3 regions of the Streptomyces sp. NPDC018026 genome follow, and region 3 is predicted to be linked to each of the others. Evidence: riboswitches for the same ligand, from Rfam matches in the RefSeq annotation. Region 3 holds a riboswitch; each other region holds the start of a gene.
The links. A riboswitch is a leader RNA that binds a small molecule or an ion and turns the genes downstream of it on or off. The one in region 3 is predicted to bind thiamine pyrophosphate.

Region 1 (10,365 bases), on a different contig from region 3:
GTACGCGGCCCCGTTCGACGACGGGATGCTGGACGACGCCCTGATGCTGCTCGCCAAGGTCCCGTCGTTCGCGCCGTCGATCACCGACTGGGCCCGGTCCGCGTTCGAGGTGCGGGAGCGCTGGCCCGGCGGCGGTGCCTCGATCGGCATCCCGACCTGGTTCTACGGCCACGAGCCGCCCAACGCCTTCGCCGGGCACATCGCGAAGTACTTCGCCAACGCCACGCGCGAGGACGGTCTGCTGGCCCGGTCCACGGCGGGCGTGGTGTTCCTGCCCGGAGCGGCCGGGACCCTGCAGGAGATCTTCGACAACGCGACGCCGAACTACTACGAGTCGCGCGGCGGACCCACGCCGATGGTGCTCGTGGACCGTGAGCACTGGACCCGTACGCTGCCCGCGTGGCCGCTGCTGCAGTCGCTCGCGAAGGGACGGCCGATGGAGTCCCGAATCGCTCTTGTTGGCCGAATCGATGAGGCTCCCGATGCGCTGAAACGTCTCGGCGGTTAATAAGACGGCAAAGTCAACGGCCGTGGCAGGCATATGCGTTGACACTTCTTACGGCCCGCTTATAGACCAGTGAGGCTCATGGGTGTGCTGATGCCGTGTCATCGAGCGTCGGCACCCTCTCCACCCCCCGCATCCGCGCTCCCGTAAAGGACAAACGTGGCAGTCCTGTCCATAATCAGCCGCACGGCATCCCGCCGCGGCGTCCGCGCCCTCGGCGTCGTCGCCGCCTCCGCGGCCCTGGCGCTCAGCGCGTCGGGCAACGCCCTCGCCTGCGACATCAGCGAGTTCTCCGCCGAAGCCAAGTGCGACGGCGACAACGGTGTCATCACCGTCACCGACGTGGACCCCGCCGGCATCCCGGCCACCGTCACCGTCTACCTCAAGGACGGCGACAAGCAGGTCGGCCAGCAGACGGTCAAGGGCTCCAAGGACGGCACCACCGTCTCCTTCCCGGTGGACTGGCAGCCGAACACGACGTACCGCATCCACGTGAAGGCCGACAGGTACGTCGACGAGGACATCCAGCCGGACGTCACCACCCCGTCGACCCCCTGCAAGAGCGAGGACACCCCGACCCCGACCCCGTCGGAGAGCTCCTCGACCCCGTCGGACGAGACCGAGTCCCCGGCGCCCGAGCCGTCCACGTCGGCGCCCGCGCCGTCGCAGCCGGAGAGCACCGCCCCGGCGGCCGTGCCGAACGACAACGCCCCGTCCCCGGCGGCCGGTGACTCCAACCTCGCCGAGACCGGTGCCAACTCCAACACCGGCATGATCGCCGGTATCGCGGCGGCCCTGGTCGTCGTCGGTGGCGGCGCCGTCTTCTTCGGCCTGCGCCGTCGCGGAGCGAACAGCAACAGCTGACGCCCGCGCCGACCGTTCACGGCGGTGGCCCGTCCCGTACCGGGGCGGGCCACCGTCGTGTCAGCCGAACGTCGCCTTCTCCCGCCAGAGTTCGAGCAGCTTGCGGTCGCCGAGCACCTCAAGTCCCGGCGCGTCCAGCGGAAGCCGGCCGTAGAAGGCCAGCAGCACGTCGGTGAGCGGGCCGCGCAGCGCCACCGTCGCCTTCTCGTGCCCGCGGCGCCAGGTGATGCCGTCGTCGGGAAGCTCGATCAGCCACTCGGCGTTCAGCCCGGCCGGAGCGTCGGTCGCGTGCAGGTGGAGGCTGCTGCCGGGGGCGCGCAGTTCGTTCGCCGCGGCGCCGGGCAGGGCCCGCTGCACGAACCGCACGATGTCCAGCCACTCGTCGATCGCGTCGGCCGCCACCTCGGGTGCGACCGCCTGGTGGGGCAGGCCCGCCGCGAGGGCCGCGTCCGCGCCGTGGACGACGAGTTCGTGGGCCATCCGGCGCGCCCAGAACCCCGCCGTGTCGACACCGGCCCACGACCACGCCCGCGCGTCCGGACCGGCCTCCCGCAGCGCGCCGACGACCACCTCGCCGGACTCCGCCAGCCACGCGTCCAGCGCCGCCGCGTCCCCGCGGACCGCGGGTCCCTCGGATCCCGGCGCGCGGTCCACCGGGACGTCCTGCTCGGCGCGGGTGCCGACGATCAGCCCGGTCCAGCGCAGGGCCCGGCCCACGTGCCGCACCAGGTCCTCCAGGGTCCAGTCCGGGCAGGTCGGCACGGTGGCGGTCAGGTCCGCACCGGAGGTGACCACGGCCCCGAGCCTGCCCACCTGGTGAACGATTTCGTCGCAGTACCGGTCGTGTGCGAGGAGTGTCATGCGATCACCCTACGAGCACGAACGATCACCGGTGACCACATGATCAGCCAAGCACGACGACTTCCGCCGCGTCGAACTCCACCCCCACCGCGTCCCCGACCTCCGGCGCCGCCCGCAGCGCGCAGGCCGCCTCCAGGCGGGGCGCGTCCTCGGGCTTCAGGTGCACGGCGACGTGCGTACCGCGGAAGGTGCGGGCCGTGACCGTGCAGCGCAGGCCCTCGTCGACGGGGACGACACGGACGCCGGCCGGCCGCACGAGCACCGTACGCGCGCCCTGCGGGGCGTCCTCGGGGACCGGCACCTTGCCCCACGGGGTGTCCGCGGCCTGTCCCGCGACAGACGCCTCGGCCACGTTCTCGAAGCCGAGGAAACGGGCCACGAACGCGTCCGCCGGCCGCTGCCACACCTCCAGGGGCGTTCCCGACTGGGCGATCCGCCCGTCCCGCATCACCACGACCCGGTCGGCGAGCGCGAACGCCTCGCCCTGGTCGTGCGTCACGGCCAGCACGGTGGTGCCCAACCGCCCGAACAGCTCCCGCAGTTCGACCACGAGGCGCTCCCGCAGCGAGCGGTCCAGCTGGCCGAGCGGCTCGTCCAGCATCAGCAGCCGGGGCCGGGGCGCGAGCGCGCGGGCCAGTGCCACCCGCTGCTGCTCCCCGCCGGAGAGCGCGGCGACGGACCGGCGGGCGGCGCCCGGCAGCCCGACCAGTTCCAGCAACTCCTCCACCCGGACCCGCTGATCGGCCCGGGACGCGCCGCGCATCCGCGGCCCGAAGGCGATGTTCCCGGCCACGTCGCGCTGCGGGAACAGCTGGTGGTCCTGGAACATCAGCCCGAGCTCGCGCTTGTGCGCGGGCACCCCGGACTGGTCCCGCCCGTCCAGCGTCACCCGCCCGGCATCCAGCGGCTGGAGCCCGGCGACCGCCCGCAGCAGCGTCGACTTGCCGCTGCCGCTGGGCCCGAGCACGCACACCACCTCGTGCTCGGCGACCCCCAGGCCGACGTCGTCGAGCACGGCCCGCCCGCCGAAGCGGACGGTCGCGCCTTCCAGGCTCAACAGGCTGGGCGGCATGTCTAGAACTCCCCGCTCCGGTCGGTCCGCAGCCGCTCCAGCACCACCAGGGCCACCGCGCACACCAGCATCAGAATCGTCGAAAGGGCCATCGCCTGGCCGTAGTTCATGTCCCCGGGCCGGCCCAGCAGGCGCGCCACGGCGACCGGCAGCGTCGGGTTGTCGGGCCGTGCGATGAACACGGTCGCGCCGAACTCCCCCAGCGACACCGCGAAGGCGAACCCGGCCGCCACCAGCAGCGCCCGCCGCACCATCGGCAGGTCCACCTCGCGCCACACCCGCCACGGCGACGCGCCCAGCACCGCGGCCGCCTCCCGCAGCTGTCCGTCCACCGCCCGCAGCACCGGCAGCATGGTCCGTACGACGAACGGGACGCCCACCAGCGCCTGCGCGAGCGGCACCAGGATCCAGGAGGACCTGAGGTCCAGCGGCGGTTCGTCCAGCGCGATCAGGAACCCGAAGCCGACCGTCACGGCCGACACCCCGAGCGGCAGCATCAGCAGCGCGTCGAACCCGCGCACGAAACGGCCCGCGTCGCGCCGGGTGAGCGCGGTCGCGGCCAGCGCGCCGATCACCACGGCGATGGCGGTGGCGGCGACGGCGTACTGGAGGGAGTTGCCGATCGCCTCGATCGGCGGGACGAGGAAGGCGCCGCCGTCCTCGCGGGTCAGCGCCCGGTAGTAGCCGAAGCCGGACGCCCCCAGCGACCGCTGGACCAGTACCGCCAGCGGCAGCACCAGCAGGACGGCGATGACGCCCAGGACGCCGGCGAGCAGCGCCCACTGCCCGGCTCCGCGCGGCCGGCGCGCGGTCGTGGCCGCGTCCACGAGCCGCAGCGCCGTCTCCCGCCGCCGCACCGTCCAGGCGTGCACGGCGAGGACGGCGACGACCGCCGCGAACTGGATCAGCGTCAGGACGGCGGCCGTGGACAGGTCGAAGACCTGCGAGGTCTGGCGGTAGATCTCCACCTCCAGGGTGGAGAAGGTGGGCCCGCCGAGGATCTGGACGACTCCGAAGGAGGTGAAGGTGAACAGGAAGACCATCAGCGCGGCGGCGGCCACGGCGGGTGCCAGCGCGGGCAGTGTGACCTGCCGCCAGGCCCGCAGCCGGGAGGCCCCGAGCATCCGCGCGGCCTCCTCCTGCCGCGGGTCGAGCTGCGCCCACAGTCCGCCGACGGTGCGGACGACGACGGCGTAGTTGAAGAAGACGTGCGCGAGCAGGATCGCCCACACCGTGGTGTCCAGGCGCAGGCCCCACAGCTCGTCGAGCAGCCCGCCGCGCCCGACCAGCGCCAGGAACGCCGTACCGACGACGACCGTCGGCAGCACGAACGGCACGGTCACCACGGCCCGCAGGACCTGCTTGCCGGGGAAGTCGAAGCGGGCGAAGACGTACGCGCCGGGCAGCGCGACGAGCAGCGTGAGCCCGGTGGACGCCAGGGCCTGCCAGGTGGTGAACCACAGCACGTGCCGCACGTCCGACTGTGCGAGCACGTCCCCGATCCGCCCGAGCTGCCAGACCCCGTCGACCTTCAGTCCGCGGGCCACGATGGCGGCGACGGGGTAGGCGAAGAACACCGCGAAGAACGCGACGGGCACGGCCATCAGGCCGAGCCGGGCCGCGCTCCCGCGGGCGGTCCGCGCCGCCTTCCTGCCCTCCCGGCTCACTTCAGTACGAGCGAGGTCCACGACTTGACCCACTGGTCGCGGTTGTCGGCGATCTTCGCCGGGTCGAGGGTCTGCGGGTCCTTCGCCTGCGGCCCGAACTTCGAGAACACCTCGGGGACCCGCGCGCCCTCCCGCACCGGGTAGACGAACATGTTCAGCGGCATGTCCTCCTGGAAGGACTTGCTCAGCAGGAAGTCGAGGAGGGCCTTGCCGCCCTCGGGGTTCTTCGCGTTGCTGAGCAGACCCGCGTACTCGACCTGCCGGAAGCAGGTGCCGTCGGCGACGCCCGTGGGGGCGGTGTCCGGCTGCGGGTCGGCGTAGACGACCTCGACGGGCGGGGAGGAGGCGTAGGACACGACGAGCGGACGGTCGCCCTTGGCCTTCTTGCCGCCGGCCGAACCGGAGAACTCCTCGTTGTACGCCTGCTCCCAGCTGTCCACGACCTTGACGCCGTTCGCCTTGAGCTTCTTCCAGTAGCCCTCCCAGCCGTCGTCTCCGTACTGGGCGGCGGTGCCGAGAAGGAAGCCGAGGCCGGGCGAGGAGCTGCCCGCGTTCTCGGTGACGAGCAGGTCCTTGTACTCGGGCTCGACCAGGTCGTCGAAGGACTTGGGCGGGGTCAGCCCGTGCCGGTCGAAGTACGCCTTGTCGTAGTTGACGCAGATGTCGCCGGTGTCGACGGGCGTGACCCGGTGCTTGTCCTGGTCGGCCCGGTACTCGGGCCGGACGAGGTCGGCCCCCTTGGCCTCGTACGGCTGGAACAGGCCGTTGTCGAGGGCGCGGGAGAGCAGGGTGTTGTCGACGCCGAAGAAGACGTCGCCCTGCGGGTTGTCCTTGGTGAGGACGGCCTTGTTGACGGCCTGGCCCGCGTCGCCGTCCTCCAGGACCTTGACCTTGTAGCCGGATTCCTTCTCGAAGGCGGCGATGACGTCCTTGGACGCGGCCCACGAGTCGTGGCTGACCAGAGTCACGGTCTTGGAGCCGCCGGAGCCGCTGCCGTCGCCGCCGTCGTCGGACGACGATCCGCAGGCGGCCAGCGTGCCGACCATGCCGAGCCCGACGGCCAGGACACTGACCTTCTTGGTGATGCTCACTGAATTCCTCCTGGGTGACCAGGAGAAGACGCGGCCCCGCCCGGGACCCCTGGCGAGGGTCCCGGGCAGGGCGCAACAGCTCGAGTGGTGACCGATCTCCCTACCCAGAATGACCTGGGCCAGGTTCGGAGGGTCTGCGGCCGGTGCCGCACTCTCAGCGCTGTGGCGCTCCCCTGTCGGAATATGAAGATGTGACGACTATGACGATGTACTGGGCGTGCTGGATGTACTACTGATACTTCCGCCGGTCAGGTTACCGCTCGCTCGCGGCGAGCTGACCACACGCCCCGTCGATCTCCTGCCCACGGGTGTCCCGGATCGTCACCGGCACACCGTGCGCCGCGATGGCCTCCACGAACGCCTTCTCGTCCTCGGGCCGGGACGCGGTCCACTTGGAGCCGGGCGTCGGGTTGAGCGGGATCAGGTTGACGTGCACGGGCCTGCCCTTGAGCAGCCGCCCGAGCCGGTCGCCGCGCCAGGCCTGGTCGTTGATGTCGCGGATCAGGGCGTACTCGATGGACAGCCGGCGCCCGGACTTCGCCGCGTACTCGAACCCGGCGTCCAGCACCTCGCGCACCTTCCACCGCGTGTTGACGGGGACGAGGGTGTCGCGCAGCTCGTCGTCGGGGGCGTGCAGCGAGATGGCGAGGCGGCACTTGAAGCCCTCGCCGGTGAAGCGGTGGATCGCCGGGACGAGACCGACCGTGGAGACGGTGATGCCGCGCTGGGAGAGTCCCAGCCCGTCGGGCTCGGGGTCGGTGAGCCGGCGGATGGAGCCGACGACGCGGTTGTAGTTGGCGAGGGGCTCGCCCATGCCCATGAACACGATGTTGCTGAGCCGGGCGGGGCCTCCCGGGACCTCGCCGTCCCTGAGCGCCCGCATGCCGTCCACGATCTGGTGCACGATCTCGGCGGTCGACAGGTTGCGGTCCAGGCCGGCCTGGCCGGTGGCGCAGAACGGGCAGTTCATCCCGCAGCCCGCCTGGGAGCTGATGCACATGGTCACCCGGTCCGGGTAGCGCATGAGCACCGACTCGACGAGCGTCCCGTCGAACAGCTTCCACAGCGTCTTGCGCGTGGTCCCCTGGTCGGTCGACAGATGCCGCACGACCGTCATCAGCTCGGGCAGCAGCGCTTCCCGCAGCCCCTCGCGCGAACCGGCGGGGATGTCGGTCCACTGCTCGGGGTCGTGCGCGTACCGCGCGAAGTAGTGCTGCGAGAGCTGCTTCGCGCGGAACGGCTTCTCACCGATCGCGGCGACAGCCTCCTTGCGCTCGGCAGGCGTGAGATCGGCAAGGTGCCGCGGCGGCCGCTTCGCTCCGCGGGGTGCGGCAAAGGTGAGCTCACCGGGGGCTGGACGGGCCACGGTCGGACAACTCCTCATGACGGCGGGCCTGTGGCAACCCCCCGCTTTCTGCGGGGACAACGGCAGGGCCGTGCCGAAGCCAGGAGACCTCACTGGGACACCCCCGCGTCGGCGGGGACACACGGAAGGGCCCGCGGCAGACGCCGCAGGCCCTTTCCATGCTACCGGATGACTGTCAACCCACCCCGACGAAGATCACCAGCAGCAGCCACACCACCGGCGCCGTCGGGAGGAGGGAGTCCAGCCGGTCCATGATGCCGCCGTGGCCCGGCAGGAGGGTGCCCATGTCCTTGATGCCGAGGTCTCGCTTGATCATGGACTCGCCGAGGTCGCCCAGGGTGGCGCTGACGGCGACCACGAGGCCGAGCAGCAGGCCCTGCCACCAGGTGCCGTCGTCGATCAGGAACTGCATGCACAGCGCACCCGCCACCATCGCGAACGCGACCGCTCCCAGCAGGCCCTCGCGGGTCTTGCCGGGGCTGATGCGCGGGGCGAGCTTCTTCTTGCCGAAGCGCCAGCCGACGGCGTAGGCCCCGGTGTCGCTGACGACCGTCAGTATCAGGAAGACCAGGACGCGCCAGGCGCCGTCGTCGGCCGCCAGCATCATGGCGACGAACGTGGCCAGGAACGGCACGTAGAACGCGGCGAAGAGGCCTGCCGTGACGTCCTTGAGGTAACCCTCCGGCGGCTCCGTCATCCGCCAGACCAGGACCGCGAGCGCGGTGAGGGCCATGGCCACCCACGCGCCCTCGGCGCCGCGTGCGTAACCGGCGACGACCATCGCGGCGCCGCCGATCGCGAGGGGTACGAGGGACGCCTTGATGCCCTTGCGCTCCTCCAGCCGCTTGGTCAGCTCCCACAGCCCCACCACGACGGCGACCGCGATCACACCGACGAAGACCGCCTTGACGACGAACAGCGACGCGACGATCACCACGCCGAGGCCGACGCCGACCCCTATCGCCGCGCCCAGGTCACGCCCCGCGCTCTTCTTCTGCGGCGGCGGCTGGGACTGCGCCGGCTGCGGGGCGTCGGGCATGGGCTCCGGATTCTGCGGCACCGCCGCGTACGGCTGCGCCGACGGGTTCTGGTCGTGGAACGGCTCGTCCCGGAACAGGGGACCGCTCAGCCGAGCGGTCCCCTGGTCGTCGTCCTGGTCTCCGCCGTGTTCGGGTACGTCGGGCACGATGGGCATGGGGCGAGTCTGCTGCGCGTAGTGCGCATCGTACGCGGGACCCGCCGGGCCGGCGCCCTGGACGGGTCCCTGGTCGGACGGCCCCCAGCACCCGGCTTGTGGCGGCGCTCCCCAGGAAGAGTCGTTCATCAGACCTCGAGCAGCTCCGCTTCCTTGTGCTTCAGGAGCTCGTCCACCTGTGCGACGTACTTGGCGGTGGTGTCGTCGAGCTCCTTCTCCGCACGGCGGCCCTCGTCCTCGCCGACCTCGCCGTCCTTGACCATCTTGTCGATGGCGTCCTTGGCCTTGCGGCGCACGGAGCGGATCGAGACCTTGGCGTCCTCGCCCTTGCTCTTGGCGACCTTGATGTACTCGCGGCGGCGCTCCTCGGTCAGCTCGGGGAACACCACCCGGATGATGTTGCCGTCGTTGCTCGGGTTGACGCCCAGGTCGGAGTCGCGGATCGCCTGCTCGATGTTGCGCAGGGCCGTCTTGTCGAAGGGGGTCACCACGGCCATGCGCGGCTCGGGCACGGAGAACGAGGCCAGCTGGTTGATCGGCGTCGGCGCGCCGTAGTAGTCGGCCACGATCTTGTTGAACATCGCCGGGTGCGCACGGCCGGTGCGGATCGCGGCGAAGTCCTCCTTGGCGACCACGACGGCCTTCTCCATCTTCTCCTCGGCCTCGAGGAGGGTCTCTTCGATCACCACTTGCTCCTGCGTGTCTTGAGTAGGCCCGGCTGCGGTTCCCTGGGGGCGGCGGCCGGCTGCGTCGCGTTCTTCCTGCACGGTTCCCGACCGTCGGGACATTGTCCATCCCCCGGTCCGGCCCCGTCCCGTCCGTCCCCCGGACAGGTGGCGTCCGCGGACAGGGGGTGTTCTCCGGTCAGTCCCGGCTGCCCTGGTCACCCACAAGCGTGCCGATCTTCTCACCCTTGACGGCGCGGGCGATATTGCCCTCCTTCAACAGCTCGAAGACCACGATCGGGAGGCTGTTGTCGCGGCAGAGCGTGACGGCCGTGGCGTCGGCGACCTTCAGGTCCCGGGTGATGACCTCGCCGTACCCGAGCGCGTCGAACTTCACGGCGTCCGGGTTGGTCTTCGGGTCGGAGTCGTAGACCCCGTCCACGCCGTTCTTGCCCATGAGCAGCGCCTCGGCGTCGATCTCCAGGGCGCGCTGGGCGGCGGTGGTGTCGGTGGAGAAGTAGGGCATGCCCATACCGGCGCCGAAGATGACCACACGGCCCTTCTCCAGGTGGCGCACCGCGCGCAGCGGGATGTAGGGCTCGGCGACCTGGCCCATGGTGATGGCGGTCTGCACGCGGCAGTCGACGCCCTCCTTCTCCAGGAAGTCCTGGAGGGCCAGGCAGTTCATCACGGTGCCGAGCATGCCCATGTAGTCGGAGCGGGCGCGGTCCATGCCGCGCACCTGCAGCTCGGCGCCGCGGAAGAAGTTGCCGCCGCCGATGACGATCGCGATCTGCGCGCCGTCGCGGACGACGGCCGCGATCTCGCGGGCGATGGCGTGCACCACGTCGGGGTCGACGCCCAGGCCCCCACCGCCGGAGAACGCCTCTCCGGACAGCTTCAGCATGAAGCGGCCGCTCACTTTGCCGTCGTCGCTCTTCTCGGCCTTGGTGGTCATGGAGATCTCGCCTCTTTTACGTGGGTCACACACACGAAGAAGGCCACTGCCGGTGGGGGCGTGTTTCGCATCCCATACGCGGCAATGGCCTCCTCGTCAGATCTGCTGTCGTCCGCCGCCA
Region 2 (10,365 bases), on a different contig from region 3:
CCGAGTTCACCCGCTCATCGGCGACCTTCACCTTCAGGCCGGCGCCCTCCAGCTCGGCCCGCGCCTCGTCCAGGTCGTCGCCGGTGACGTCCGGGACGTCGACGGGGCTGCCCTTGCTGACGACCAGGGCGACCGCGGAGCCCGCGCGCACCGTGGTGCCCGACCCGGGCTTGGTGGAGATCACGAAGCCCCTGGCCACCTCGCCGCTGAACGCCCGGGTCACCATGCCCGGCTCCAGCCCCTCGTCCTCCAGCAGCGTGCGGGCCTTGTCCAGCTTGTAGCCCGTCACGTCCGGCAGCTTCACGGTGTCGGGGCCGTCGGAGACCGTGAGCGACACGGAGTCGTTCTTCCGGATGCGGTCGCCCACCCCGGGGTCGGTGCTGATGACCTTGCCGCGCTCCACGGTGTCGCTGTAGGCGTGCCGCACCTTGCCGACGTCGAGACCGGCGTCGTCCAGCCGGTCCTGGGCCTGTGCCTCGGTCTTGGACAGCAGCGGCGGCACCTTGGTGAACTGGCCGGAGTTGATGTACCAGACGCCCGTGCCGATCCCGAGCACCAGCAGGACGGCCACGACGATCGTCAGCGGCCCGCGGCGCAGCCGCAGCCGCCGGGACGGGGCGGGGGACGGCGGGGGAGCCGCGAGCCGGCTGGTGTGGTTGTCCTCGTTGACGGGCAGCGGCCGGGGCATCGTCAGCGCGCGCGGGATCACGCTCGTGCGGTCCTCGGCGCTGTCGTGCTCCCCTGCGAGCGCCTGCGGCGGCACCGCGTCCAGCTGGGCCGCGCTCAGCGACTCACGCGTCTCGCGGGCCCGCGCGAGCAGCGCCACGGCGTCGTGCGGCCGGATCTCCGGGTTGCGCGCGGTCGCCGCGGCCACCAGCTCGTCCAGCTCGTACGCCATCTCCGGCACGGCGGCCGACGGCGGCGGCACGTCCTCGTGGAGGTGCTTGTAGAGCACCGCCGCGGGCGAGTCCCCGTCGTGCGGCTTGGCGCCGGTCAGCATCTCGTACAGCACGACACCGCACGCGTACACGTCGACCCTGGGGTCGGCGGTGCCGTGCTCGATCTGCTCGGGCGCCAGATAGGAGACGGTGCCGAGGACGGCACCGGTGGTGCTGGTGACCGTGTCCACGGCCCGGACCAGGCCGAAGTCGGCGACCTTGACCCGGCCGTCGTCGCCTATCAGCACGTTCTCCGGCTTCATGTCCCGGTGCACGAACCCGGCCCGGTGCGCGGCGCCGAGCGCGGCGAGGACCGGCTCCAGGATGTCCAGCGCGGCCCGCGGCCTGAGCGCCCCGCGCTCGCGCAGCACGTCCCGCAGGGTGCAGCCCGCGATGTACTCCATCGCCAGGTAGACGTACGCCCCCTCGGCCCCCTGGTCGAAGACCTGGACGACATTGGGGTGGTCGAGCCGGGCCACCGACTTGGCCTCGCGGATGAACCGCTCGACGAAGGTGGCGTCGGTCGCGAGCGTCGGGTGCATCACCTTCAGCGCGAGCACGCGGTCCAGGCGGGTGTCCACGGCCCGGTAGACCGTGGCCATCCCGCCGACCGCGATCCGCGCCTCGACGCGGTACCGGCCGTCGAGCACCTGCCCGACGAGAGGGTCCTGAAGGGTCGTGTCCACGCAGGGAGTCTACGAGCCGACACCGACACCCCGCGTCGCCGAACGCAATCGCACCGGGACTGAAGCGCATCTGTGACGCTTCCCACGCACCGTGCGCCGCCGACGGCGGCGCACCCCCACGCGAGTGGTCCACTTCTTGCCCGACTGGAAACGGGTGGTGCGGGGGTGGGAGAAAAGACCCCGGGACGGCGCCGGGTCACTCAAAGGCGGGCCGCTCCGGATCCAGCACCGCCAAGCCCTCCGCAGGAGACGACGCCTCGGCGAAATGCCGCCGCGGAATCCGCCCGGCCCGCCGAGCCAACCGCCCCGCCTCCACCGCGGAGCGCATCGCGGCGGCCATCAGCACCGGCTCCTGCGCCCGCGTCACCGCCGAGGCCAGCATCACACCCGCGCACCCCAGCTCCATCGCCAGCGCCACGTCCGACGCCGTACCGGCCCCGGCGTCCAGGATCACCGGCACGCGCGCGTGCTCCACGATCAGCTGGAAGTTGTGCGGGTTGCGGATCCCGAGCCCGGACCCGATCGGCGAGCCCAGCGGCATGACCGCCGCGCACCCGACGTCCTCCAGCTTCCGCGCGAGCACCGGGTCGTCGTTGGTGTACGGCAGTACGGTGAACCCGTCGTCCACCAGCGTCTCCGCCGCGTCCAGCAGCTCGACCGGGTCCGGCAGCAGGGTGCGCTCGTCGGCGATGACCTCCAGCTTGACCAGGTCCGTGCCGAGCGCCTCGCGCGCGAGACGGGCGGTGAGCACCGCCTCCCCGGCGGTGAAGCAGCCGGCCGTGTTCGGCAGCACCCGGATGCCGAGCCGCTCCAGCACGGACAGCACGGAGCCGTGCACCGAGGCGTTCACCCGCCGCATCGCGACGGTCGTCAGCTCCGTCCCGGAGGCCACCAGCGCGCGCTCCAGCACGTCCAGGCTGGGCGCCCCGCCCGTGCCCATGATCAGGCGGGACGCGTACGTCGTGCCGCCGAGGACGAAGGGATCGTCGGCCATGGTCAGCCTCCTTGGACGGCGGTGAGGATCTCGACGCGGTCGCCGTCGGCCAGGGCGGTGGCCGACCACCGCGCGCGCGGGACGACGGTCTCGTTCAGGGCGGCGGCCACTCCGGACGGGGCCGCGGTGAGCGTGCCCACCAGCGCGTCCAGGGCAGTGCCGGGAGCCACCTCGCGCGGCTCGCCGTTGACGGAGACGGTCACGTGACTCATACGGGCTGCTCCGAGAGGTCCGAGAGGTCCGAGAGGGCCGGGAGTACCGGCAGTGCGGGGGCGGCGTCGAAGCGCCGGGGCGTGAAGGGGCGGGCCTCCTCCGGCAGCTCCCCGGTGGTCAGCGCGTGCGCCATGACGTCGCCGGTGACGGGCGTGAGCAGGACGCCGTTGCGGTAGTGGCCGGTGGCGAGCAGCAGGCCGTCCAGAGCGGTCGGGCCGAGCAGCGGGGCGTTGTCCGGGGAGCCGGGACGCAGACTCGCGCGGGTCTCCGTCAGGGGCAGCTCCGTGATGCCGGGCACCAGCTCGTGCGCGTCGCGCAGCAGTTCGTAGACGCCGCCCGCGGTGACCGTCGTGTCCCAGCCCAGCTCCTCGCTGGTGGCGCCGACGACCAGCTCGCCGCTCTCCCGGGGCACCAGGTAGACGTGGTTGCCGCGCACCACGGCGCGCACGGTCCGGTTCAGCAGCGGCCCCGGCGTCCGCGGCATGGTCAGCCGCAGCACCTGCCCCTTCACCGGCCGCACCGGCGGCAGCACGGCCTCCGGCACGCCCCCGAGCCGCCCGCTCAGGCTGCCCCCGGCCAGCACCACCTGCCCGGCCGTCAGCGCCGTGCCGTCGGCGGTGACGACCCCCGTGGCCCGCTCCCCGCGCCCGACGGTGAGCCGCTCGGCCCACACCCGGTGGAAGACCACACCCTCGTGTTCGCAGGCGGCCACCAGCGCGTGGGCGAGACGGCGCGGGTCGATCTGGTGGTCGCCGTCCACCCGGAGCCCCCCGCGCACGCCCGGCGCGAGCATCGGCTCCAGACGCCGGCACTCACGCCCCGACAGCCACTCGGACTCCAGGCCGGAGCGCTGCTGGAGCGCGTGCAGTTCGCGCAGGTGGGCGCGGTCGTCGGCGTCCAGCGCGACGGCGAGTGTGCCGCAGCGCCGGTAACCGAGGTCGTGGCCGGTCAGCTCGGCCAGCTCGGCCGCGAACTCCGGATAGCGGCGGGCCGAGGCGAGGTTCAGCGCGAGCAGCGTCTCCTCGCCGTAGTGCAGCTCCGTGACGGCGGCCAGCATCCCGGCCGCCACCTGGGCCGCCCCGCCGCCCGGCTCGGGGTCCACGAGCGCGGTGACCAGCCCGCGCCGCGCGGCCCGCCAGGCGGTGACGAGCCCGATGATCCCGCCGCCGACGACCAGCACGTCGGGCGTACGGGACGTACGAGGTGTGTGCGGAGGCGTGTGTGATGGAGACGACATGGGCGTCCAGCCCCTCCCTTCGCCGGCATGACCCGGATCAGGTTCGTACGGTCGGAGGCCGCCAGCCTCCCTCTCAGCCCGGTGCGTCCGGGCTCCCGCGAGTGCCTTGCGTCGGCCACCCTAGCCCGCCGGCCGCCGCCCTTGTAAGGGAGCCTCCCGGGGCCGGGGGCGTCGCCGGCCGGTCCACGGCGTACGGGCACCGACCGGCGAAACGCCAGGTGTCTATGGTGATCGGGTGAGCGAGCAGACGCGGGAACGGGAACGACGGGAACCACAGGACCAACGGGACCGGGGACAGCGGCCGGCGGCGGACGCGGAGCGCCGTGTGGTCGTGGTGGGCGCCGGGATGGCGGGCGTGCAGACCGCGGTCGCCCTGCGGGAACAGGGCTTCACCGGCCCCGTGACCCTGATCGGTGCGGAGCCGCACCAGCCGTACGACCGCCCCCCGCTGTCCAAGGCCGTCCTGCTCGGCACCGCCGAGGGCTCCGCCTTCGACGTCGACTTCGAGGCACTGGGCATCACCCTGCGGCTGGGCCGCGAGGCCCTGGGCGTCCGCCCCGCGGAGCACGTCCTGGACACCTCCGAGGGGCCGGTGCCGTACGACGTCCTCGTCCTGGCGACCGGCGCCGAACCGGTCCGGCTCCCCGGCGCCGAGGGCGTGCCCGGCGTGCACCTGCTGCGCACCCTGGACGACGCGGAACGGCTGCGGCCGGTGCTCGCCCGGCAGCACGACGTCGTGGTCGTCGGCGCGGGCTGGATCGGCGCCGAGTTCGCCACCGCCGCGCGCGAGGCGGGCTGCGCGGTGACCGTGGTGGAGGCCGCCGACCGGCCGCTGGCCGACGCGCTGCCCGCCGAGGTCGCCGCGCCGATGACCGCCTGGTACGCCGACGCCGGCGCCGAACTGCGCACCCGCGCGCGCGTGGAGCGCGTCGAGTCCGGCGGCCCCGGTGAGCCGGGCCGGGTCGTCCTCGCCGACGGCACCCGGCTGCCCGCCGACGCGGTCGTCGTCGGCATCGGCGCCCGCCCGGCCACCGGCTGGCTCGCCGGGTCCGGCATCGCCCTCGGTGCGCACGGCGAGGTCCTGGCCGACGACCGCCTGCGCACCTCCGCGCCGGACGTCCACGCGGTCGGCGACTGCGCCTCCTTCCCCTCCGCGCGCTACGGCGAGCGGCTGCTGGTGCACCACTGGGACAACGCCCTCCAGGGCCCGCGCACGGTCGCCGCCGGCATCGTCGGCGCCCCGGGCGGCGAGGCCCCGGCGGCCTACGACCCGGTGCCCTACTTCTGGTCCGAGCAGTTCGGCCGCTTCGTCCAGTACGCCGGTCACCACACCGCCGCCGACACCACCCTGTGGCGCGGCGACCCCGCGAGCCCGGCATGGACGGTCTGCTGGCTGCGCGAGGGCCGCCTGGTCGCCCTGCTCGCGGTGGGCCGCCCCCGCGACCTGGCACAGGGCAGGCGCCTGATCCAGGCGGGTACGCCGATGGACCCGGACCTGCTGGCCGACCCGGCGAAGCCGCTGAAGGCGGCGACGGCGGCCTCGGCGTAGCCAGGTTTCCGACTGTCAGTGCCAGGTGGCAGGCTGGAGGCGTGACCGAGATTGACGCAAAGACCGATGCTCTCGTGCCCGCCTGGCTCACCGTTCCCGACATCGCCGAGATGCTCGGCGTCGAGGTGACCCGGGTACGCCAGCTGATCAAGGAGGGCCAGCTCATCGCCGTGCGCCGCGGTGAGAACCGCGCGCTGCACATCCCCGCGGCCTTCATCGACGAGGACAAGGTCGTCAAGGGCCTGGTCGGGACCCTGACGCTGCTGCGGGACGACGGCTTCACGGCCGAGGAGATGCTGGAGTGGCTCTTCACGCCCGACCCGAGCCTGCCCGGCACCCCCGCCCAGGCGCTGAGTGAGAATCGCGGTACGGAGGTGAAGCGCCGCGCCCAGGCGCTCGCCGTCTGACCTTCATCACCGATCCGGCACCGCCGATCCGCCACACCGCCCGGCGTGCGGGCCACGCACGCCGGGCGCCGTGCCCGTACGCCACCATCGCGGGGCCCGCCGTGGGCCCACGCCACCGAACGACCGGGGGACACCCGCATGCCCGACACCGCCCCGACCGCGGCCCGCGCCCGGCTCGCCGACGCCCGGCTCTACCTGTGCACGGACGCCCGCCGGAGCCAGGGCGACCTGCCCGAGTTCCTGGACGCCGTACTCGCCGGCGGCGTCGACATCGTGCAGCTGCGGGACAAGGGAATGGAGGCGGCGGAGGAGCTGGAGCACCTGGCGGTCCTCGCCGACGCCTGCGCCCGCCACGGCAAGCTCCTCGCGGTCAACGACCGCGCGGACGTCGCGCACGCGGCCCGCGCCGACGTGCTCCACCTCGGCCAGGGCGACCTGCCGGTGCCCGCCGCCCGCGCGATCCTCGGCGACGACGTACTGATCGGCCGCTCCACGCACGCCGAGTCCGAGGCCACCGCCGCCGCGGCCCAGGAGGGCGTGGACTACTTCTGCACCGGTCCGTGCTGGCCGACCCCCACCAAGCCCGGCCGCCACGCACCCGGCCTCGACCTGGTCCGCCGCACGGCGGCGCTGGGCACCGACCGCCCCTGGTTCGCGATCGGCGGCATCGACCTCGGCAACCTGGACGAGGTGCTGGAGGCGGGCGCCCGGCGCGTGGTCGTCGTCCGCGCGATCACCGCCGCCGAGGACCCGGGCGCGGCGGCGGCCGAGTTCGCCGAGCGGCTGCGGCAGGCCCCGGCACAGGGGTAGCCGCACGCCGTCACCGACGTCGTCGCGGGACGCCGGCACCGGCGGGCAGGTGTCCAAAGGGTGGACAACAACTCGACAATGTGGACAAAAGTCCCGCATCCGGTTGGGTGACCGCCGCACCCTGGCTAACCTGCCCATATGGCCCTCGGAACCGCAAGCACGAGGACTGACCGCGCCCGCACGGTGCGTGACGTCCTCGCCACCGGCAAGACGACGTACTCGTTCGAGTTCTCGGCGCCGAAGACGCCCAAGGGCGAGAAGAACCTGTGGAGCGCCCTGCGCCGGGTCGAGGCCGTGGCCCCGGACTTCGTCTCCGTGACCTACGGCGCCGGCGGCTCCACGCGCGCGGGCACGGTCCGTGAGACCCAGCAGATCGTCGCCGACACCACGCTGACGCCGGTGGCCCACCTCACCGCCGTCGACCACTCCGTCGCCGAACTGCGCAACATCATCGGCCAGTACGCCGACGCCGGGATCCGCAACATGCTGGCCGTGCGCGGCGACCCGCCCGGCGACCCGAACGCCGACTGGATCGCGCACCCCGAGGGCCTGACGTACGCGGCCGAACTGGTCAGGCTCATCAAGGAGTCGGGCGACTTCTGCGTCGGCGTCGCGGCCTTCCCCGAGATGCACCCGCGCTCCGCCGACTGGGACACGGACGTCACGCACTTCGTCGACAAGTGCCGGGCCGGGGCCGACTACGCCATCACCCAGATGTTCTTCCAGCCCGACTCCTACCTCCGGCTGCGCGACCGGGTCGCCGCGGCCGGGTGCGCCACCCCGGTCATCCCCGAGGTCATGCCGGTGACCAGTGTGAAGATGCTGGAGAGGTTGCCGAAGCTCAGCAACGCCTCGTTCCCGGCGGAGCTGAAAGAGCGGATCCTCACAGCCAAGGACGATCCGGCGGCTGTACGCTCGATCGGCATCGAGTTCGCCACCGAGTTCTGCGCGCGGCTGCTGGCCGAGGGAGTGCCCGGACTGCACTTCATCACGCTCAACAACTCCACGGCGACGCTGGAAATCTACGAGAACCTGGGCCTGCACCACCCACCGCGGGCCTAGACCGGCCGCACGTATTTGCGACACACTGCGTAACGGCCACTGGGAGAGGGGCGTACATGGGCTGGACGGTCCTCTACATCGCGTTCGGCGGCGTAGCGCTGTGGCTGCTCGGCGAGGTGCTGCTGCAGTACAAGGCGCGGCTGCGCTGGCGGCTGCTGGCCTTCGCCGGCTTCGTCGGCGTGGTGGCCGGTGTGCTGATGTCGAACGTGCTCGTCATCGGCGTCGGTGCCGCCGCCTTCGCGGTCGGCCAGACCTACGTCACCCTGTCGTTCCGCCGCGGCTTCGAGGCCGGCTGGGCGGTCAACGCCCCGGCGAGCCTGGTGGGCAAGCGCGGGCGTCCCGAACGGGGCCGCCGGGAGCCGACGTCGGAGGTCTCCGGGTTCGAACCCGCCGAGGGCGGCCAGGACCACGACGGCTACGACGATCGCGCCCAGGGCCACCCGGGCCAGGGCGACACCGGCTCGTACGGGCACGACGACTACGACCGCGACGACGTCTTCACCCCGGCCCGCCCCACCGACCCCACGGCCGCGGAGACCACCGCCGTCTACGCGCCGCAGCCCATGCCGGACGACACCGGTTCCTACGGCGTGTACGCCGACTCCGGGTACGGCACCGGCCAGCAGCCGGCGGCGGCCGCGGCGGACGCCGACCAGTCCTACGCCTACGACTACTCGGGCTACGGGCAGCAGCAGGGCTACGACACCGGCGCCCAGCAGCAGTACGCCGCCTACTCCGACCCGTACATCGGCACCCACACCTACGGCGGCGGGGCCTACGACACGGGCGGCTACGACACGACCGGCGGCCAGCAGCAGTACGGCCAGCAGGGCCAGGCCTACGGACAGGACCAGTACGCGCCCGGTGCGCCCGGCGGCTACGGCGGCGAGACCCCGGCCGGCGGAGTGTGGGTGCCGCAGCAGCGCAGCACCGACGACCCCTACGGCGGCGAACTCCCGCCCGAGCAGCAGTCCTACCCCTACCAGGGCGAGGGCCAGGCGCAGGGCCGGGCCCAGGGGCAGGGCTACGACGAGCAGTACCGCTTCTGAGGAACCCGGCCGCTCACTGGGAGCCGCGGAACTCCGGCCCCTCCACCACGAGTCCGGCGACCAGCGCCCCCGACATGCCCGCGTGCGGCAGACCGCCGCCGGGGTGGGACCAGCCGCCGACGGTGAACAGGCCGTCCGTGCGCGTGCCGTTCGCCGGGTGCAGCAGCCGTCCGTCGGCGCCCGCCAGCGACGGCACCGGAATCGCGCCGTCCGCCGTACCGGTGTCCGCCGCGACCTCGGCCGGGGTGCGCACCTCGTGCCACAGGAGGCGGTCGCGCAGACCCGGCACGGCCCGCTCGGCGACCTCCGTCAACTGCTCGGCCCAGCGGGCGAACACCTCGGTGGTGGCCCGGTCGGACCCACCGGCCAGGGCGGGCACCGCCGCGCTCAGCGTCACCGCCTCGTGGTCCGGGTCCGGCACCAGCGCCGGGTCGTCGGGCCGCAGCACGGTGACGGTCGGCCGCGCGGCCATCCCGGGAGCGGCGCCGAACAGGCGGTCCAACTCCGCCTCGCGGTCCGCTGCGTGCACCACCGTCCGGTGCGCGGTGCCCGCCGGACGGCTGCCGCGCAGTGCCAGCAGCACCGTCAGCCGGCTCGCCCCACCGCGCTGCGGCGGCACCTCGTCCCCGCCGCGCACCGGCGTCCCACCGCACAGGCGGTCCAGCACGCCCGGCGCCACGCCGGAGACGACGAACTCGGCCTCCGCCACCTCCCCTTCGGCCAGCTGTACGCCCGCCACCCGGCCGTCCTTCTCGGTGATCCCGGTGACCTCGGCCCCGAAGCGGAACTCGACCCGGCGGGCCAGACACCGCTCGTACACCGCCCGCGCCAGCTCCCGCAGACCGCCGCCGCGCACGTACCAGACCCCGAATGCGTACTCCATGTACGGCAGGACCGCGGCGTTCGCCGGGGCGGTGCGGGGATCCAGGCCGTGGGCGAGCGCGTGGCTCTCCAGCAGGGCGGCGAGCCGGGCGTCGCGCAGCTCCCACGCGCCGACCTCGGCGAGCGTGCCGGCCCGGCGGGTGCGCAGCAGCCGCTTGTGCGGGACCGCCGGATAGGGCTCGCGCTCGGCCAGCACCCGCCAGTTGGGCCACAGGGGCTCCTCCAGGAGGGGACGGCGCGTGCGGTCCCAGGTCTCCCGGGCCCGCACCAGGAAGTCGCCCCAGCGCCGCCCGGCGCCCGCGCCGAGCGCCGTGTCCAGGGCGGCGACGACACCCGCCCGGGAGGCGTTCGGCAGCGAGGCCTCCGTGCCGTCCGCGAACACGTGCCGGGACGAGGGGTCGACCTGGACCAGCTCGACGCGGGACTCCAGCGGCTCCTTGCCGGTCTTCACGAACAGATCGCGCCAGACCGCGGGCAGCGGAAGCAGGCCGGGGCCGGTGTCGAAGCGGAACCCGTCCCGCTCGACCCGGCCCAGTGC
Region 3 (10,365 bases):
GGCTGCCACCTCGCGTTCCGGGAGTGACCCTTGGCCACGGCTGACACCGCATTCGCTCAGCTGCACGCCCTTCCCGTGCAGCCCTGCCCGACGTCCCGGACGCGCCCCGCGCCGGCCGCCGCCGACCCGCCGTCCGCGACTCTGATCGGCTCCGTGCAGCGGGCGATGCGCCTGCTCGAGCGCGTCGCGGAGCACGAGTACGGGGCCCCCGCCAAACAGCTGGCCCGCGAGACGGGGCTGGCGCTGCCCACGGCGTACCACCTGCTGCGCACCCTGGTGCACGAGGGCTATCTGCGCCGGGAGAAGGGGCTGTTCTTCCTCGGTGAGGCCGCCGAGCGGCTGAGCAGCAGCGGGGCCGAGCAGAAACGTCGCAGCACGGTGGTCGACACCATGGCGCGCTGGCGCGACGCGATCGGCGTCCCCGTGTACTACGCCATGTACCGGGACGGCGAGATCGAGGTCATGTGCGTCTCCGACACCCCGGGCACTCCGGCGGTCGAGGAATGGGCGGACTTCCGGGAGACGGGACACGCACACGCCATCGGGCAGTGCCTGCTGTCCCAACTGGACGACGACGCGCGCCGCGACCACCTGGAGCGCTACCCCGTGCAGCCCCTCACGCCGTACACGGTGCGTGACGGCCACAGTCTCCTGAAGCGGCTGGAACGCATGCGCCGGATGGCGCCGGTGACCGAGCGCCAGGAGTACGCACTGGGGACGGTCTGCGCGGCGATCCCGATCACCGTCGGCACCACGGCCGCCACGATGGCCATCTCGCTGCCCCTCCATCAGGCGGACCGTTTACTCCCCGCGGCTCAGCGGTTGCAGAACGAGGTGGGGCGGCGTCTGGGGTCGCTCGCGCTCTCTATCAGTATCTGAAAACTCACTCCTTGTGATCTGGTGTGTACGTTGAGCAAGATGCCACCAGTGTTAGAGGTTTGATTCCCGGACAGTCGACGGCGAATGACGGGGTAGGCGAATGGGCGAGTCCGTACAGGCAGAGGTCATGATGAGCTTTCTCGTGTCCGAGGAGCTCTCATTCCGCATCCCGGTGGAGTTGCGCTACGAGACCCGGGATCCCTATGCCGTACGCCTGACCTTTCATCTGCCCGGAGACGCGCCGGTGACCTGGGCCTTCGGCCGGGAGCTGCTGGTCGACGGGGTGGGCCGGCCGTGCGGCGACGGTGACGTGCGCATCGCACCGGTGGAGCCCGAGCCGCTGGCCGAGGTGCTGATCCGCCTTCAGGTCGGCAGCGACCAGGCACTCTTCCGTTCCTCCGCCGCGCCCCTGGTGGCCTTCCTCGACCGCACCGACAAGCTGGTGCCGCTGGGCCAGGAGGGCGCGCTCGCCGACTTCGACAGCCACCTCGACGAGGCTCTGGACCGCATCCTGGCGGAGGAACAGAGCGCGGGCTGAACCGTTCCGGCAGCCATGCGGTCGCTGGCGTAACGCTTCGCCGGACGCGTCAGCGCTTGCGGCGACGGCCCCGCCCGCCACGGGCCGGGGTACTGGCCCCGCCACCCGCCGTCGCCGCCTGGGCCGGTCGTTCGGCCGGCCGGTCCGCCGACACGACCAGGGCGGCGAGGGCCGTGGTGACCGGCACGGAGGCCACCAGCCCGATCGAGCCGACCAGCGTCCGCACGATCTCCTCCGCCACCAGCTCGCTGTTGGCGACCGTCCCCACACCGCTCTGCGCGATCGAGAACAGCAGCAGCAGGGGCAGCGCAGCGCCCGCGTAGGCGAGGACGAGCGTGTTCACCACCGAGGCGATGTGGTCGCGGCCGATGCGGATGCCCGCGCGGTACAGACCGCGCCAGCCCATCGTCGGGTTGGCCTCGTGCAGTTCCCACACCGCCGAGGTCTGGGTGACCGTCACGTCGTCCAGGACACCGAGCGAACCGATGATGACCCCGGCGAGCAGCAGGCCGCTCATGTCGATGGACGGGTACAGGCCGTGAATGAGGCCGGTGTTGTCGTCCGTGTTGCCGGTGAGCGCGGCCCAGCCGATGAAGAGCGACCCGAGTACGCCGATCAGCAGTAGCGAGATCAGAGTGCCGAGCACCGCCACGGATGTGCGGGCCGACAGCCCGTGGCACAGGTACAACGCGATCAGCATGATGGCGCTGGACCCGATCACCGCCACGACCAGGGGGTTGGAGCCCTGCAGGATGGCGGGCAGGATGAAGAAGTTCAGCAGCAGGAAGCTGATGGCCAGCGAGACCAACGCCATGAGCCCGCGCAGCCGTCCGACGACCACGACGGCGAGGGCGAAGATGCCGGCGAGCAGGGCCAGGGGGAGCCGGCGGTTGATGTCGGTCACCGAGTACTGCAGGTCCTTCGGCGCGGAGGGCTCGTAGGCGACCACCACCTTCTGGCCCTCGTGCAACTGCCGTGACTGGTCCGGCTGCACGATCTCGTCGAACGTGCGGCCCTTGTCGTCGCCGGTGTCGACGCGGATGGTCGCCCGCTTGCAGTCGCCGTTCGCCTGCTGCACCGCGGAGGAACCCTCGGCGGTGGATGTGTCGCCGGTCGGGACACCGCCCGAGGCGTTGACGGACTGGCAGCTCAGTTCGACCACCTTGGTGACGGTGGCCTGCTGCGTCTGCCGGTCGAAGCCGACGCCGGTGCGCTCGTGCGCCGGTGCGCCGCCCGGCCACAGCACCGCGAGCCCGACCAGGACGGCCGCGGTGAAGGGGATGAGGATCGCGGCGATGACCTTCCGCAGATGCCGGGAGACGGGAGCCGCCGGTCCGTGCCCGTGCGAGTGCCCGTGCCCGCCGCCTACACCGTGCCCGCCGCCCTCACCGTGCCCACCGCCCGTGCCGTGTCCGCCGCCCGCACCGTGCCCACCGCTCGCACCGTGCCCATGGTCCGCATCGTGTCCGTAACCCGTCTCATGTCTGCCGGCGTTCGCGGCGGCGGCGACGCCGGGGACGTGGCCGACTGTCCGGCCGTCGCCCTCTTCGGCGTTCGGTCCGCGGCGGGGCCGGCGCGGTGGAAAGGAGGGGGGCTGCGGTGTGGTCACCGCCCGATCATCGCAAGAACGAGGGGGGCCCTCTGTTCACCGCGCCCGAATGGGCGCTAGCGTGGAGGCACCTTTGTACACGCGGGAGCTCGGAGCACCGGGCTGAGAGGGCGCTGACCTCCGTCCCAGCGATGTTTCACGGGAAACGTCACCGAAATCGAGTGACGTATCCCACGAAGCGTCGACGGACGGAAGCCGCTGCGTCGACCGCCGAACCTGTTACCGGGTAATGCCGGCGTAGGGAGTAGGTCTCATGACCATCAAGGACGCACGCACGCCTGCCTCCACGCAGAACACCGCCCAGGCGGACACCGCAGGCACCGCGGACAACGCGGAGGCCGGGAAGTCCATCGGCTGGCACAAGGCGTACGTCGAGGGCTCGCGCCCCGATCTGCGGGTGCCGGTCCGTCAGGTGCACCTCACCAACGGGCAGTCGGTCACGCTGTACGACACCTCGGGCCCGTACACCGATCCACACGTCGACACCGATGTCCGCAGGGGCCTTGCGCCGCTGCGGGAGAACTGGATCATCGCCCGCGGCGACACCGAGGAGTACGCGGGCCGCCCCGTCCGGCCCGAGGACGACGGAATCAAGCACACCTCGCCCCGCGGCGGCCTGCGCAACCTCGACGCCGTCTTCCCCGGCCGCCCGCGCCAGCCGCGCCGGGGCCGGGACGGCAACGCGGTCACGCAGCTCGCGTACGCGCGACAGGGGGAGATCACCCCGGAGATGGAGTACGTGGCCGTCCGGGAGAACGTCTCCCCGGAGGTGGTCCGCGAAGAGATCGCCGCAGGACGTGCCGTGCTGCCCGCCAACGTCAACCACCCCGAGATCGAGCCGATGATCATCGGCAAGCGGTTCCTGGTGAAGGTCAACGCCAACATCGGCAACTCGGCGGTGACGTCCTCCATCGAGGAGGAGGTGGACAAGATGACCTGGGCGACCCGGTGGGGTGCCGACACGGTCATGGACCTCTCCACCGGCCGCAACATCCACACCACCCGCGAATGGGTGCTGCGCAACTCCCCCGTCCCCATCGGAACCGTGCCGCTCTACCAGGCCCTGGAGAAGGTCGACGGCCGCGCCGAGGAGCTGACCTGGGAGATCTACAAGGACACCGTCATCGAACAGGCCGAGCAGGGCGTGGACTACATGACGGTCCACGCGGGCGTGCGCCTGCCGTACGTACCCCTCACCGCGAACCGCAAGACGGGCATCGTCTCGCGCGGCGGATCGATCATGGCGGCGTGGTGCCTGGCGCACCACAAGGAGTCGTTCCTCTACGAGAACTTCGAGGAACTCTGCGAGATCCTCGCCGCCTACGACGTCACCTACTCCCTCGGCGACGGCCTGCGTCCGGGGTCGATCGCGGACGCCAACGACGAGGCGCAGTTCGCCGAGCTGCGCACGCTCGGGGAACTCAACCGGATCGCCAAGCGTTGCAACGTACAGACCATGATCGAGGGCCCGGGACATGTCCCGATGCACAAGATCAAGGAGAACATCGATCTTCAGCAGGAGATCTGCGATGAAGCTCCGTTCTATACCCTCGGCCCGCTGACGACGGACGTCGCGCCGGCGTACGACCACATCACCTCCGGCATCGGTGCCGCGATGATCGCCTGGTGGGGCACGGCCATGCTCTGCTACGTCACGCCCAAGGAACACCTGGGCCTGCCCAACCGTGACGACGTCAAGACCGGCGTCATCACCTACAAGATCGCCGCCCATGCCGCCGACCTCGCCAAGGGTCACCCAGGTGCACAGGAGTGGGACGACGCGCTGTCGGACGCCCGGTTCGAATTCCGGTGGGAGGACCAGTTCAACCTGGCCCTAGACCCCGACACGGCACGGGAGTTCCACGACGAGACACTGCCGGCCGAGCCCGCCAAGACGGCCCACTTCTGCTCCATGTGCGGGCCCAAGTTCTGCTCGATGAAGATTAGTCAAAGCATCACAGAGCAGTTCGGCGGCACGGCGGCTGCGGGGGCGACGGCTGAGGAGGTCGCTGCGGGGATGCTCCAGAAGTCGAAAGAGTTCGCGGAGAGCGGGAACCGGGTGTACCTGCCGATGGCAGACTGACAGCGGCTGCAGATGCGTCGTGCCGGAGTGCGGAACGGCATTCCGGCGCAACGCCTGGACCTGCTACCGAGCGGAGACGGCCCAGCGGGTCAGTTGTCCGGAAGCCTCGTCGTGGGTGAGCCAGGTTCCGTCACCAAGTGGGCGGGCCGGTCCTTCTATGGGGCACGGGTAGCCGACCTGCCCCACTACCTCCAAGGTGGCCGAGTCAAGCAGCCAGTGACGGCCCTCACCGTGCTCCTCGTCGGCCTCAGTGGTCGAGGCCAGGACTGAGGTTGAGTCGATGTGCCCGCAGTAGTAGTCCCAGTACGCGGGGTCTTCGTTCTCGTAGTCCTCGTCTCCGTCTTCGGGCTGGAGCGGGGGGACGGCGGAATCGTCGACGGTCGCCATTGCGGCTCCCGAAGGAAATGCGTGGACGGAGAGGTCCCCGCAGTTGTGGTCCAAGGTCAGGAACTTGGTGCCCGATGGGTGGATGTCGACGAGGATGCGGTCGTCGTCGTTCATGTGCCAGCTGTGCAGGTTGCCTTGCTCCCACCGCGCCCAGTAGAGCATCGATCCGTCCTGCCCCAAGCCGATGCTCAGTCCCACGTGCTTCCCGTCCGGGTGGGCAATGTGTACAGAGCCGGCTGCCGCGCTGTCCAGAGGAGTCCGGCCCACAACCCTGCCGGTGATGGCATCGAGTACCAACCACTCCTCGTACTCGGAGCCACGAACGTGCCCCCAGACGAGAGTCCCGTCATCCGAGACCCGGACCGATCCGGATTCCAGACCGCCACAGATGTGGTCGGCGATGGTGTGATCGTGCTCCCGATTTCCCCAGCACTCGTGGCCGTACTCCCAGCGGACACTCCCGTCCGGCTCCACGGCACAGATCGCGTGCTGCCCACTGAATATCGCGAAGCTCAGATCAGGACTCACTGAGTTCACGCCGCGCCGCCAACCCGACCAGGGCGAGCGAAAGCTGACCTGCGGCTCCGCAACTCCGTTGAAGAGGCCCTCCAGGTCGTGGACCGCCAAGACACCCTCGTTGCGTATGAGTGCGAGCCTGTGGACGCCCCGTTCCTCCAAGGCAGTACCAGTGATCAGCAACCCTCCGTGCTGGAAGTTGACAGAGGCCACGGGCCGGGCGAAGACGCGCACAGTGCATTCCTTGTGTCTCGATACCTAGAAGTCCAGGAACACTAGAGGGCCTGCGATGGACGGCTGGCAGCACCCCAGCGCCGGACCTTCGCAAGATGCTGACTCCGGCTCGATGTAGTTCTCCATGAAGATCTCCCAGGACATTCGCCGGGAGCACGGGGGGAGCAAGGGCGAGATCGAGGAGGGCATGGCGCGCAAGTCGAAGGAGTTCGCGGCGGCGGGCAACCGGGTGTATCTGCCGATCGCGGACTGAGCGCACCGGCGCGGGAGGGGGACAGGCCGCCCGGTCGGCCCTCTCCCCGCCGGGGTGTCCCGCTCGGCAGACTGGGCGCATGACAGCCACCTCCCTGAGCAAGGGTGCCAACGTCGCCGTCGACTCCCCCGCGGTGCGGGCCGAACTCGTGTGGTCCCCCGGACCGGGCGTCCCCGAGGTCGACGCCTCCGCCCTGCTGCTCACCTCGGCCGGGCGGGTGCGGGACGACGGTGACTTCGTCTTCTACAACCAACCCCGCCACACGTCCGGCGCGGTGGGACACCTGGGCAAGCGGGTCGGCCCCGGCGCCAACGCGGGTCTCACGACCGATGCCGTCGAGGTGGATCTGCGTGCGGTCGAGGCGGCGGTCGAACGCATCGTTCTGTGCGCCTCGGCGGACGGCGGCACCTTCGGCCGGGTTCCGGGGCTGTCGCTGCGGTTGCTGGACGCCGCGACCGGCACCGGACTGGCCCGGTTCGACATCACGGCCGGCACGGAGACCGCGCTGGTCGGCGGCGAGTTGTACCGGCGCGGAGGGACGTGGAAGTTCCGTGCGGTGGGACAGGGGTACGCCTCCGGGCTGGCGGGACTGGCGACGGACTTCGGCATCACCGTGGACGACGACACTCCCCCCACGGCGCCCGCCACCCCGGCCACCGCCCCGCCCACGGCTCCCCCGGCCACCGCCACCGCCCCGTCGGCGCCGGCCGCCACCGGTCCCCGGCTCACCAAGGGCGAGGAGCGCCTCCCCGTGGACATGCGCAAGCGGCTGTCCCTGCGCAAGGAGCAGGTCGCGGTCAGCCTGAGCAAGCACGGGGCGTCCGGGATCACCGCGCGCGTCGTCCTCGTACTGGACGCCTCCGGGTCCATGTCCTTCCTCTACTCCAAGGGCGTCGTCGCCGACGTCGTGGAGCGGATGGCCGCCGTCGCCGCGCAGTTGGACGACGACGGGGAGATGCAGGCCTGGACCTTCGCCTCCAACCCGGCGCGTCTGCCCGACCTGCGCCTGGGCGACCTGCCCGAGTGGCTGCGGCTGCACGTGCGGGTGGGGGAGATCAGCCTGTTCCGGCGGGGCAGGAAGAAGGGCCTGCACCCCGAGCAGGTCGACATGCGGACGGTCGGCATCCAGAACGAGGAGCAGAAGGTGATCGCCGACGTCCGCGCCTTCGTCCGGGCCGACCCGGTACCGGTCCCGACCCTGGTGCTGTTCTTCTCCGACGGCGGTGTCTACCGAAACGCCGAGATCGAGCGGGAGCTGCGGGAAGCCGTGGAGGAACCCGTCTTCTGGCAGTTCGTCGGGCTCGGGCGCTCCAACTACGGGGTGCTGGAGCGGTTCGACACCCTGGCGGGCCGTCGCGTCGACAACGTCGGCTTCTTCGCCGTCGACGACATCGGCACCGTACCGGACCCGGAGCTGTACGACCGTCTGCTGTCCGAGTTCCCGTCCTGGATCACTGCCGCCGGCCGGGCGGGCATCCTCTGAACCGCTGCCCGCCCGTGCCGGTGGCTATTCGGACCGGTGTTCCGGGCCACCGAAGTCCGGGCTGCTGTAGTCCGGGCTCGAGTAGCTCGGACGCGGGCCCGCGTCGGGACCGCCGTCGGGGCTGGTGAACCCGGGACGGCCGTAGCCCAGGTGCGGCATACGGCTGCTGCCCGGGGCCGCCGGTTCCGTGCGGCGCAGTGCCGCCGTGCCCGGGTCGCCGAGCGCGTCCCGGAGGAAGGGCAGTATGCCGCGCTCCAGCAGGGCCTCCTGCCAGGCGTCCCTGGCCCGGGCCACCTCCTCGTCGCGTGCGCTGTAGAAGCCGGACTCGGCCGAGGGGCGGTTGCGCAGCGCGGTGAGCAGCAGCCCCACCGCGGCGACGAGGATCGCCACCGCGGTCACGGCACCGAACACCCATCCCGTGGTGAGCATGGTCTGCGCGAAGGTCTGCCCCGGGTCGAGCATCTTCAGGAGATAGCCGACCAGCAGGAATATCGCCGCGGCGGTGCCGGCCAGGACCGGCGCCAGGACGGCGACCACGGCGACGGCCCCCGCGCCGGTCGCCTCGGCCATCTCGCCCATGGTGGCGGCGAGTCCCCCCGCGCTCGTGCCCTGCTCCTGGGAGCCGGACTCGCGCGTGGCGGGCGACGGGCCCGAGGACGCCGGGTGGCGCAGTTCCTCGCGGACCTTGACGTAGTGCTGGTACTCGGTGGTGGCCGCCGCCGTGATGAGGGCGGTGGCGTTGAGTGCCATGGTGCGCAGTTGTTCGGAGTTGAGCCGCTGACCGACAGCGGTCAGCTCCGGGCGGTTTGGTGCGGAGCGCAGCGCCTCGTCGAGGATCCGCTCGTACTCCTGGCGGTCCTCGCTCGGCAGGTGCTGCGGAACGCTGTTCATGTGCATCCCCCGATGCTCCGTAGGGCTTGGGGCTCGCATGCCAACGAGCCGTCGGGCAGAAACGGAGGGGAGCCTGCTACGGATAAGCCGATGGTAGAGCGGTGACGGTGGAGGGTGACAGGGGGTTTCCAGAAATTGGGTGCCGGTCTGTACGGTCGGCACCCCGTAAAAGCCGCCCGGTGGACGGTCAGACGCTCAAGGGAAGTTGCTGGACCAGCAGCTTTCCGGCCATGGTCACGCCGCCGTCCATCGCGATGGCCAGGCCGTCCGCGTAGACGTGCGGTCCCTCGACCACGGTGCGGGTGTCGTCCTCGCCGTCCTCGGAGCCGACTTCGCCCAGCAGGTAGGGGATGGGGCTGTGGCCGTGAACGATCCGGGTGCCGCCGTACGTATCAAGCAGTGAGCGCACGGCGTCGGCGCCGCCCTCGTCGCGGAAGGAGAAGCGCTTGGTGAACTTGCGGAACAGGTCCCACACCTCCTCCGCGTCGTTGCGCGTGAGTGTCTCGCGGACGGTGTCGTTGACCTCTTCGATGGAGCGGCCGTAGTCGAGGTAGGTCGTGGCGTCCGAGTGGACCAGGAGGTGGTCGTCGACCTCCTCCATGGCGTCGAGGCGGGCCATCCACTGCAGGTGGTGGTCCTGCAGGCGGTCCATGTCGGTCTTCTGGCCGCCGTTCAGCAGCCACGCGGCCTGGAAGGTGGCGGTGCCCGCGCCGGAGTTGACGGGCGTGTCGCCGAACCGCTTGGCGCCGAGCAGCAGCAGTTCGTGGTTGCCCATCAGCGCCTTGCAGTAGCCGCCGGCCGCTGCGGCCTCGGCGGACAGCCGCATCACCAGGTCGATGACGCCGATGCCGTCCGGGCCGCGGTCGGTGAAGTCGCCGAGGAACCACAGCCGGGAGGTGCCCGCGCACCACTGGCCGGCCTCGTCGACGAGGCCCTTCTCCCGCAGCGCGGTCAGCAGCTCGTCGAGGTAGCCGTGCACGTCGCCGACGACGAACAGGGGCCCCTGTCCGGTCGCGGGCGGCTGCACCGCCGCCGGTGCGGGGTCGACCGTGACCTGGACCGTGTCACCCCGACGGATGACGGGCAGATCGCGCTGCGTGGGCGTGTAGCCCTCGGGCAGGGCCTCCTCGGGCCCCTCCTCGGAGGGCGGCTCGGGCTCGCTCGCGTGCGCGCCGGGGGCAGCGTACGGAGCGGTCTCGTGGACGTACGCGGGTACCCGGAAGTCGCGCACCGTCGCCGTCCGCTCCACCTCGGGTCCCTGACCGGCCCCCTGAGTCATCGACCCCTCCACCATCGCGCCGCATCTGCACCGCTTCGGACTGCCTGGTCGCAGCGGCCCGCGGTGTGTGGGCCCATCATAGGAATGCGGATCGCGCTGTGTGATGACCCAGGGGTGGTGAATCGGTCCAGGACTCCGGTTCACTGCGGCTTTCGCCCCGATTGGGCCCGGCTTCGCCCGTCGGTGACCGTGGCCCGGCCGTGGGTCTGCCGT

Region 1: another riboswitch for thiamine pyrophosphate. It lies ahead of ACH4D3_RS31895 (thiamine ABC transporter substrate binding subunit); the one in region 3 lies ahead of thiC (phosphomethylpyrimidine synthase ThiC).
Region 2: another riboswitch for thiamine pyrophosphate. It lies ahead of thiO (glycine oxidase ThiO); the one in region 3 lies ahead of thiC (phosphomethylpyrimidine synthase ThiC).

What each region holds. Positions count from the first base shown of each region.
Region 1 is NZ_JBIRFY010000013.1:110,128-120,492, reverse strand. It holds gene ACH4D3_RS31920 (LOG family protein) at 1-508, shown strand, start outside; gene ACH4D3_RS31915 (LAETG motif-containing sortase-dependent surface protein) at 665-1,369, shown strand; gene ACH4D3_RS31910 (maleylpyruvate isomerase family mycothiol-dependent enzyme) at 1,430-2,230, opposite strand; gene ACH4D3_RS31905 (ABC transporter ATP-binding protein) at 2,274-3,302, opposite strand; gene ACH4D3_RS31900 (ABC transporter permease) at 3,305-4,990, opposite strand; gene ACH4D3_RS31895 (thiamine ABC transporter substrate binding subunit) at 4,966-6,060, opposite strand; TPP riboswitch at 6,140-6,245, opposite strand; gene rlmN (23S rRNA (adenine(2503)-C(2))-methyltransferase RlmN) at 6,314-7,444, opposite strand; gene ACH4D3_RS31885 (phosphatidate cytidylyltransferase) at 7,602-8,750, opposite strand; gene frr (ribosome recycling factor) at 8,750-9,307, opposite strand; gene pyrH (UMP kinase) at 9,486-10,244, opposite strand.
Region 2 is NZ_JBIRFY010000015.1:63,520-73,884, forward strand. It holds gene pknB (Stk1 family PASTA domain-containing Ser/Thr kinase) at 1-1,624, opposite strand, end outside; gene ACH4D3_RS33740 (thiazole synthase) at 1,821-2,618, opposite strand; gene thiS (sulfur carrier protein ThiS) at 2,621-2,821, opposite strand; gene thiO (glycine oxidase ThiO) at 2,827-4,068, opposite strand; TPP riboswitch at 4,066-4,177, opposite strand; gene ACH4D3_RS33755 (NAD(P)/FAD-dependent oxidoreductase) at 4,304-5,617, shown strand; gene ACH4D3_RS33760 (Rv2175c family DNA-binding protein) at 5,659-6,024, shown strand; gene thiE (thiamine phosphate synthase) at 6,163-6,834, shown strand; gene metF (methylenetetrahydrofolate reductase [NAD(P)H]) at 6,973-7,896, shown strand; gene ACH4D3_RS33775 (hypothetical protein) at 7,953-8,945, shown strand; gene ACH4D3_RS33780 (phytoene desaturase family protein) at 8,959-10,365, opposite strand, start outside.
Region 3 is NZ_JBIRFY010000009.1:188,341-198,705, reverse strand. It holds gene ACH4D3_RS26995 (IclR family transcriptional regulator) at 154-879, shown strand; gene ACH4D3_RS26990 (SsgA family sporulation/cell division regulator) at 980-1,417, shown strand; gene ACH4D3_RS26985 (YibE/F family protein) at 1,467-3,026, opposite strand; TPP riboswitch at 3,098-3,287, shown strand; gene thiC (phosphomethylpyrimidine synthase ThiC) at 3,280-5,109, shown strand; gene ACH4D3_RS26975 (hypothetical protein) at 5,173-6,246, opposite strand; partial or broken gene ACH4D3_RS26970 (thiamine biosynthesis protein ThiC) at 6,368-6,499, shown strand; gene ACH4D3_RS26965 (VWA domain-containing protein) at 6,579-7,982, shown strand; gene ACH4D3_RS26960 (hypothetical protein) at 8,007-8,879, opposite strand; gene sppA (Ser/Thr/Tyr protein phosphatase SppA) at 9,061-10,167, opposite strand.